2 regions of the Variovorax sp. FG153 genome follow, and region 1 is predicted to be linked to the other one. Evidence: riboswitches for the same ligand, from Rfam matches in the RefSeq annotation. Region 1 holds a riboswitch; the other holds the start of a gene.
What was found. A riboswitch is a leader RNA that binds a small molecule or an ion and turns the genes downstream of it on or off. The one in region 1 is predicted to bind cobalamin.
Positions count from the first base shown of each region.

Region 2: it holds a riboswitch for cobalamin, as region 1 does, so the genes downstream of both, ACODT0_RS21060 (TonB-dependent receptor) here and ACODT0_RS36810 (TonB-dependent siderophore receptor) in region 1, are expected to answer to the same signal.

Region 1 is NZ_JBMDKG010000057.1:11,151-15,632, reverse strand. It holds gene ACODT0_RS36810 (TonB-dependent siderophore receptor) at 1-1,978, opposite strand, end outside; cobalamin riboswitch at 2,163-2,420, opposite strand; gene ACODT0_RS36805 (ATP-binding protein) at 2,495-4,482, opposite strand, start outside.
Region 2 is NZ_JBMDKG010000019.1:90,321-94,802, forward strand. It holds gene ACODT0_RS21045 (cation:proton antiporter domain-containing protein) at 1-1,018, shown strand, start outside; gene ACODT0_RS21050 (hypothetical protein) at 1,028-1,432, opposite strand; gene ACODT0_RS21055 (hypothetical protein) at 1,678-1,974, shown strand; cobalamin riboswitch at 2,022-2,307, shown strand; gene ACODT0_RS21060 (TonB-dependent receptor) at 2,545-4,482, shown strand, end outside.

The DNA of each region.
Region 1 (4,482 bases):
GGTTGTTCACTCCGGCCTGCAGTGTGAGCGAAGGATTGACGCGGTAGGCCACGGCGACGTTGAGCAGCAGGTAGCCGGGCAGCTTCTGCGGATTGACCGCATTGTCGCGGAGGTAGCGGCTGCCCACGTAGCTCGCGGTGCCGGTCACGGCCCAGGCGCCGTGCGCATAGGTCAGGCCCGCGCCGGCGATGTTGTGGGCCGACATGCGCACGCGATAGCCGCCGAAGTTGGTGCTGCGCGCGCCGCTGTCGGTGTAGGTCTGGAAGTCCTTGAGCCGCGCGTCCTGCCAGGTGTAGTGCAGGTAGCCGTTCCAGCGCGGCGAGAGCTGGAACTGCAACTGGGTTTCGATGCCCTTGGTGCGCGAGGTCGCGTTGCTGAAGACGAAGGAGTCGGGGCCGTTGCGGTAGGAGCGCTGGCCGTCGATCTTCTCGGCCTCGAACAGGCTGAGCTGGTAGCTCCAGCGGTCGTCCGCCGCGCGGCCCTTCAGGCCCACTTCCTTGCTGCGCGTGATCTCGGGCCGCAGGATGTCGGGCACCACCACGCCGCCGCGCGTGTTGAGCGCCACCGCCTGCGGCCGGAAGCCTTCGCTCCAGTTCGCGAACACGGCGTGCGAGGAGGCATCGCCCTGCAGGAACAGCCAGTCCACGCCGGCGCGCGGGCTGGTGTGGCTGCCTTCCTGCGCCGAGATCACCTGCGTGCCCGTGCGGCCGAGCGTCTGCTCGAAGCGGTCGTGGCGCACGCCCAGCGTGAAGCCGACCGGGCCGTACTCGAAGCGGTCCTGCAGGTAGACGCTGCGCACCTCCTGGTCGAAGCGCGAGGAGGTGATGCTGCCGCGCACGCCGCGCGGATCGTTGCGCACGTTGCTCACGGGGATGTCGTAGAACGGCCCGCGGTAGGTGGGCGCGTTGCTGAAGCTCGGCGAGTCGAGGCCTTGCCAGCCGCGCTCGAGGTTGAAGCCGGCCTGGAACTCGTTGCTCCAGCCCTTGCCCGCCATCAGGTGCGTGGCGGCGAGCTCGTGGTAGACGCCGCGGTCGGCGGTGTAGCTCTCGGAATAGCCCTTGCTCACGGCCGCGGGCGGCGGAACGATGGTGATGCCGCCGGCGAAGAAGCGGTTGTAGCGCGCGAAGCTGCTCAGGTGATTGATCGACCAGCCGGCGCCGAGCTCGAAGCGGTTCTTCCACGAGAAGGACTGGTAGTCGCCCGTGACGTAGGAGTCGGGAATGCCGTAGTTGTCGCGCGAGGTGATGCCGAAGATCGGCTTGCCGTTGACCAGCGGCACGATCGAGCCGCGGTCGCCGCGCACGCGCGTGTCGTAGAGCTGGAAGCCGGTGGTCCAGTTGCGCGTGACGGCGAAATCGCCGCCGACCAGCAGGGCCGACTGCGCGCGGCCGGCGTCGCGCTGGAAGCCGTTGTAGTCGCTGTTGGCCACGCCCACGTAGAGGTTGCCGCGCTCGAAGTCCCAGCGGTAGCGCAGGCTGCCGTCGAGGCGGCCGTAGCTGCCGACGGTGGCCGTGAGGCTGCCGCCCGCGCGCTCGGGCTTCATGAAGAACTGCGCCACGCCGCCGATCGCGTTCTTGCCGTAGAGCGCCGAGGCCGGGCCCTTGATGAACTCGAGCCGGTCGACCAGGTCGGGCGCGATCAGCGTGATGTCGGCATTGCCCTGCAGCAGGCGCAGCGGCACGCCGTCCATCAGCACCAGCACGTCCTGCGTGTCGCGCAGGCCGCGGGTCTCGAAGCGCGAGTAGTAGTTGCCCTGCGTGCCGTACTGCAGGCCCGGCACGCTGCGCAGCGTGTCCTCGAGCGTGACGGCGCCCACCGCGTCGAGCTGCGCGCGTTCGACCGAATAGGTGGCGAAGGGCAGGCGCAGCGTGTCGGCTTCCTGGCGCGTGGCGGTGGAGATCGTCTTGCGGTCGCTGACGGTGGTGGGCGGCAGCGAGCCTTCGGCGTCCTGCGCCGAAGCGACCGAGGCGAGCAGCATGACGCCGGATCCGATGAGGGCTTGGTGGGGTCTGACGCGGCCGCGCCGGGAGATGTTGCGCACGAGGGTTTCCTTCGGGCCCGCGCTCCCGCGGGCCATGAGAACAACCGGACGCCGAGGGGACCCGCCAGCGACCGGCCCCGCGCCCATGCGTGACCGATACGGCTTGCCTGCACTCCCGCAGCGACCGAACGAGGCGAAGGCCGGTATCCGGGCTTGCGGAGCGCCGCGGTGCATCGGGGAGATGCGCCGTTGCCGCGATCCTCGCCTTCCCATGCCGGGGCACAGTGGCTGACGATGCCCGCGAGGGCATCGACCGTGAGAACCGCGAATCCGCCGACCGTTGCGGGGGCAGCGCAGGACTGGGGCCTGGAGGACCCGTCACCTGCTTCCCGTTTAACGCCGGTCGAGGGACCGGCGCACCTTCGCGCGTGCCGGCTTGGGTGATGCTTTCGTTTGCATCGGCCGGCGGGGCGGATTATAGGAGCGGGTCTTGCGCCGCCCGGCGCGAAAAGCTCAGGGCGCGGGCGTGGGCGTGTGTGGCAGCCGCACCGTGAACACCACGTAGCCGTCGTCGTGCGCATAGCCGATGCTGCCGCGGTGCGAGCGCACGATGGCCTGCGCGATGTGCAGCCCCAGGCCCAGTCCGCCCTTGTTGCGCTCGTTGGGCACGCTGCGCTGCTTGAAGGCGCTGAACAGGTCGGGCACCAGCGCGGCATCGATCGGCGGCGCGCGATTGGCCACGCTGAACACCACGTGCGTGTCGACCTGCTCGAGCCGGATGCGCACCGCCTCGCCGGGCAGGCCGTGGTGGCGCGCATTGCTCACGAGGTTGCCGACCAGCTGCGCCATGCGGTCGGGGTCGGCCAGCACGGGCAGCGTGCTGGGCGCCTCCAGCTCGAGCTGCGAGCCGGGGTAGGCGGTGCGCGACTCGTCGACCGCGTCTTCCAGCAGCCGTGCCAGGTCGATCTGCGCCGGCACCACCTGCAGGCCCATGCCGCTTTGCAGGCGCGAGGCATCGAGCACCTGGCCGATCAGCCGCGCCATGCGGCTGCTCGAGGTCTGGATGCGCTGGCCCAGCCGCGCGCCGGCGTTGCTGCCGTCGGGCAGGCTGCGCTCGAGCAGCTTGGCCGCCATCGTGATCGACTGCAGCGGATCGCGCAGGTCGTGGCCGAGCACGGCCAGCAGCTCGGTGCGGGCCTTGTAGGTGTCGGCCAGCCGCGCCGCGCTGGCGCGGATCAGCTCGTCGCGCAACTGGCGCGCGAAGTCGAGGTCGTTGGTGCCCCAGGGCACGCTGGTGTCGCGCACCGTCTCCTTCCACACGTCGAAGGAGCCGCGCGGCGTGAGCCGGGGGCCGAGCGGGCCGCTCACGTAGTGCTTCTCGGGCTTGCCGCCCCAGCTGATGGTCTCGACCTGCTCCTTGCGCGCGAGCACCAGCCAGCCGTTGTCGATCGCGTCGAAGCGCAGCGCGAGAAAGCCGCACCACACGCCGCCCAGCGAACGCAGGTTCTCGGGCAGCCGCTCGCGCTCGTGCAGCGCCACGATCTCGTCGCCGTTCGTCGACGCGGTGAGCCACTGGATCAGCGCCGCCGCGGCCTCGCGCGGCATCTCGCCCTCCACGTGCAGCCGCGACTGCTCGGCGATGACCGCCGCCTGCGCGTCGAAGGCATCGGCCAGCGGGCGCGCCAGGCCGATCAATGCGCTGAAGGTGTCCTCGGCATGCAGCACGGCCTCGATCAGCGAGCCGCGCAGTTGCGCCGCGCTCGAGGCCCGGCCCGCCTGCTCGCGCGACAGCAGGCTCTGCACGTTCGAGGCCAGCACCTGCGCGAGCACGTCGCAGGCCATGCGGATCGCGTAGGGCACCTGGTGGGCGCTGCGATGGTGGCAGGCCAGCATGCCCCAGAGCTGGCCGTTGATGACGATCGAGATGCTCATCGACGCGCCCACGCCCATGTTGCGCAGGTACTCGATGTGGATCGGCGACACGCTGCGCAGCGTGCAGTGGCTCATGTCCAGCGGCGGCAGCTGCGGATCGGCCACGTCGAGGCCGACCGGCGCGGACTGCACGTCCGCGATCAGGCGCAGGGTGTTGATCACGTAGAGCCGGCGCGCCTGCGCCGGGATGTCGCCGGCCGGATAGCGGCGGCCCACGAAGGGCTCGAGCGCCTCGTGGCGGCGCTCGGCCACCACCTCGCCGCTGTCGTCGTGGCGAAAGCGGTAGGCCATCACGCGGTCGAAGCCCGTGAGCTGCCGCACCGCCTCGACCGAGAGATTGAGCAGGCCGTCGATCGAGCCCTGGCGCTTGAGCCGGTCCATCGCGCGGTGCGCCTTGAGCGCGAAGTCCGACACCGCGTCCGCCGTGGCGTCGCGGGCCTCGAACTCGGCCACCAGCTCGTAGCCGACGCGGTGCAGGATCAGGTCGAAGCGGCGTTCGCCGAGCGTCACCTCGAGGTTGATCGGCGAACCCTCGCCGGTATCGACCGCGACGCCGTTGGCCTCGTGCA
Region 2 (4,482 bases), on a different contig from region 1:
CGCCTCGGCGGCGCTGTTCGGCGTCTCCTTCGCGCTCGGCGCCTTCTTCGCCGGCATGGTCATGCGCGAGTCGCAGTTCAGCCACCGCGCCGCCCAGGAATCGCTGCCGCTGCGCGACGCCTTCGCCGTGCTGTTCTTCGTCTCGGTCGGCATGCTGTTCGATCCCTCCGTGCTGCTCGAGCGCCCGCTGCAGGTGCTGGCCGTCGTGCTGGTCATCGTGCTGGGCAAGTCGCTCGCCGCCTGCGGCCTCGTGCTGGTGCTGCGCTATCCGCTGGCCACCGCGCTCACCGTCAGCGCCAGCCTGGCGCAGATCGGCGAGTTCTCGTTCATCCTGGTCGGCCTGGGCGTCTCGCTCGGCCTCATGCCCACCGAGGGGCAGAGCCTGATCCTGGCCGGCGCCCTGATCTCCATCGCCACCAACCCGCTGTGGTTCAGCCTGATCGCGCCGCTGCAGAAATGGCTGCATGCCCATTCCTCGTTCGCGCGCCGCCTCGAGGCGCGCGACGACCCGCTGGCCGAGCTGCCGATGAGCACCGAGGCGCGCTACCTCTCGCGCCAGGTCGTGCTGGTGGGCTACGGCCGGGTCGGGCGCCGCATCGCGGCCGAGCTCAAGGCGCACGACATCCCCTACGTCGTGGCCGAACAGAACCGCGAGCTGGTCGAGAAGCTGCGCGAGGAGGGCGGTGCCGCCGTCTATGGCGACGCGGCCGATCCCGCCGTGCTGATCCAGGCCCACATCGCGCGTGCCCGCGTGCTGGTGGTGGCCACGCCGGCCGCGCTCAACGTGCGGCAGATGATCGAGACCGCGCGCACCCTCAATCCCACGATCGAGACGGTGATCCGCAGCCACAACGAGGCGGAAGCGGAGCTGCTCACGCGCGAGGTCTCGGCCAATGTCTTCCTCGGCGAGCACGAGCTGGCCCAGGCGATGGCGCGCGACGCGGTGCGCCGCGCCGTGGCGCCGCCCGCGGCGCATGGCGCCAACGGCGCGCCCACCGTGCCGGGCGCGCCGGCCTGAGCGCTTTTTCTAGAGGTCCTCGATCACCAGCATGCGATAGCGCTGGGCGATCGAGTACGGCACCGTGCGCACCACGTCCATCAGGCGTTCGGCGTCTTCCTGTTCCTCGGTGCGTACCAGCAGCGCCGTGTGGCCCTCGCGCGCGAGCTTGGTGTAGGCGCGAACGGTCGCGCCGTCGGTGCCGGCCGAGGGCAGGGGGTTGTCGGCCTCCTTCACGGTCGGGGTGATCTCGGCCAGCACGGTGGCGGGCGGCAGCAGGTAGACGTCGTCGCCGCTCGTGCCCTGTTCGATGAGCTGGCGGCCGATCCGGTCGGCGTCCTCCGCGCTCGGGAACATCACCATCGAGTAGCCGGTGGGATAGAACGCGCCGCCGATGCTCGATGTCATCCGCGATTCCAGGCTGAACTGCTTCATTGGGGGGCCTCCTGTGTGTCTTGGCTGGCTGCTGATCCGCTTCGAAACTAGGCCGCGCACCGGCGCTCGCATGTAGGAGAAGCCCGGGAGCTGGGAACGGTGGGCGCCAACGCCCGTCGCAGGAGGCCCACAGGGTTTTCGCCGGCGGTGAACGTGATCGAGTACACGCGCGTTGTGACAGGGCGTGTCCACGATCCCGGCGGCGCGCCCCCATCATCGCCAACGCCCACCTTCCAGAGCTTCGCGTGAACACCATCCCCGCCACCCTGTCGCCGTCGCCCCGCAACCTCGCGCTGACCGTCCACGAGCTGGAGCCCGGCGAGTTCTACTGGGTGCTGATGGAGGCGGTCGACGATGCCGCGGGCGAGGGCGCGGTGCATTCCTACCTGCCGCTCGAAGCGGCCATCGAGCCGCACACCAGCTATTCGAACGCGCTGGTGGCCGGCGTCAGCGTGCTGCGCCGGCTGTTCGGCACCGAAGGCCCCGGCCGGCCGCAGGACACCCGCACGCCCGACGAGCCCGCGCGCACCCGCTCCCTATAATTCCCGCCGTTCGGTGCGGCCATTCTTCCGAGGAAGGAAGGACGCACCGGCACCACGGTTCGAAGGTGCCCCGCCAGCCATGCATGCCATGGCCACGGGGTTAAACGGGAAGCAGGTGCGACGCGTCGGTTCACGGATCGACGCCTCCATTCCTGCGCTGCCCCCGCAACGGTCAGCGGATCTGGACGTCCTTACGCCATGCCCCCAGGGCATCGGCAGCCACTGCGCCCCCAAGGCGTGGGAAGGCGAGGGCTTCCGCAACGGCGCTGCAGTATCGACTGCGCGCCGCTGCGCTCCGCGAGCCCGGATACCGGCCTTCGTCACCGCCTCGGACGCTGCGGGAGTGCGTGTCCGGGCCGCCGGCCGGCGAAGTGCTCGCTTTACCCGCCGCCGGTCCCGGCCATCGATCGACCTCCCGCCGCGTCCACGTTCGGTCAGAGCACCTGCGGGGACGCGGGTCGGAGGAGAAGTCACATGGATCACGCATCGCCGCCAGGCGATCGCAGGGGCGCGGCCGGCCGTCGCCCGCACCGCCACCGGGGTCGCCCGGCCACCCGCCGCCTCGGCGGCATGTCCGCCGCCATCGGCCTGGCCTTCGGGGCCGGCAGCGGCTTCGCGCAGCAGGCCGCCACCAGCCTGCCGCCGGTGCAGGTCGAGGCCGGCGCCCAGACCGCGTTGTCGCTCGCCGAGCCCACGCAGACCGGCAGCCGCCTCGGCCTCACGCCGCTCGAGACGCCCGCCAGCATCGAGGTGCTGACCGGCGAGACCATCCGCGCGCGCGGCGACGTCTCCGTCATCGAGGCCGCCACCCGCGCCACCGGCATCACCGGCGCGCCCTCGCCGGGCAACGGCAGCACCTCGATGGCCGCACGCGGCTTCTCGGGCCATGGCTCGGTGATGCAGCTGTTCGACGGCACGCGGCTGTTCGCGGGCGCGGGCACCGTCACCTTCCCGTTCGACACCTGGTCGGTCGACCGCATCGAGGTGCTGCGCGGCGCGGCCTCGGTCATGTATGGCGAAGGCGCGATCGGCGGCGCGATCAACGTGGTGCCCAGGAAGCCCACGCGCGGACCGATCCACAACGAGGCGCTGCTGAGCTACGGCTCCGACGCCACGCGCCAGGCCGCCTTCGGCAGCGGCGGCGCGATCAACGACAAGCTTTCGTACCGCTTCGACATCAGCCACCGCGCCACCCACGGCTTCATGGCGCGCGGCGAGGGCGAGAGCCTGGCCGTCGGTGGTGCGCTGCGGCTGGACGTCTCGCCCGAGCTGCAGTTCACCCTGTCGCACGACGAGGGCCGCCAGTCGCCGCAACGCTACCAGGGCGTGTCGCTGATCGACGGGCGCCTCGACGGCCGGACCCTGCGCCAGAACTACAACGTCGACGACGCCGAGCTCAAGTACGACGACAAGTGGACCCGCCTCGACGCGCTCTGGACGCCCAGCGATGCCGTCACCGTGCACAACCAGCTCTACCGGCTCGCGAGCCAGCGCCACTGGCGCAACAGCGAGACCTACACCTTCAATGCCGCCACGCGCCGCGTGACGCGCGGCGACTACCTCGAGATCGGCCACGACCAGGAGCAGGTCGGCAACCGCACCGACGCCACCTTCCGGCACGAACTGTTCGGCATGAAGAACCAGGTGCTGGTGGGCTTCGACGTGAACCGCATCGACTTCCTGAACTCGAGCGACTCGCCCTACGGCGGCCGCTCGGTGGTCGACCCCTTCGTCTTCCTGCCCGGCTACTACCAGTCGCCGTCGCCCTACCTGCCGCGCTACCGGACCCGCACCAGCACCTATGCCGTGTTCGCCGAGGACAAGCTGGCCTTCAATGAGCGCTGGTCGCTGGTCGCCAGCCTGCGCTGGGACCATGCCAAGGTGGCGCGCACCGACCTGGCCAACGCGGCCAACAGCCTCACGAAGACCTTCGAGTACGCCACCGGCCGCATCGGCGCGGTGTATGCGCCCGATGCCTCGCAGTCCTTCTATGCGCAGCTGGCGCACGCGGCCGATCCGCTGACCTCGCTGATCAGCACCTCGACCACGCAGGCGCCGTTCGACCTCAGCACCGGCAACCAGGTCGAGGTCGGCTACAAGCGTCAGCTGGCCGATAACCGCGGCGCCTGGACCGTGGCGGCCTACCGCATCGAGAAGAAGAAGCTGCTGTCGCGCGACCAGAACAACCCCAGCGTCTCGCAGCAGGTCGGCAAGCAGTCGTCCGAGGGCATCGAGGCCACGCTCGACCTCGCTCTGACCCCGACGCTGCGGCTAGGGGCCAATGCGGCCAGGCTGCGCGCGCGCTACGACGACTTCAACGAGGCCGTGAGCGGCCGACTGGTCTCGCGCGCCGGCAACACGCCGTTCGGCGTGCCCGAGGCAGCGGCCAACCTGTTCCTGCACTGGCATTTCCTGCCGCAGTGGGAGGCCGAGTTCGGCCTGCGCTACGTCGGCTCGCGCCAGGTCGACGCGGCCAACTCGCGCAAGATCGGCTCCTACACCGTGGCC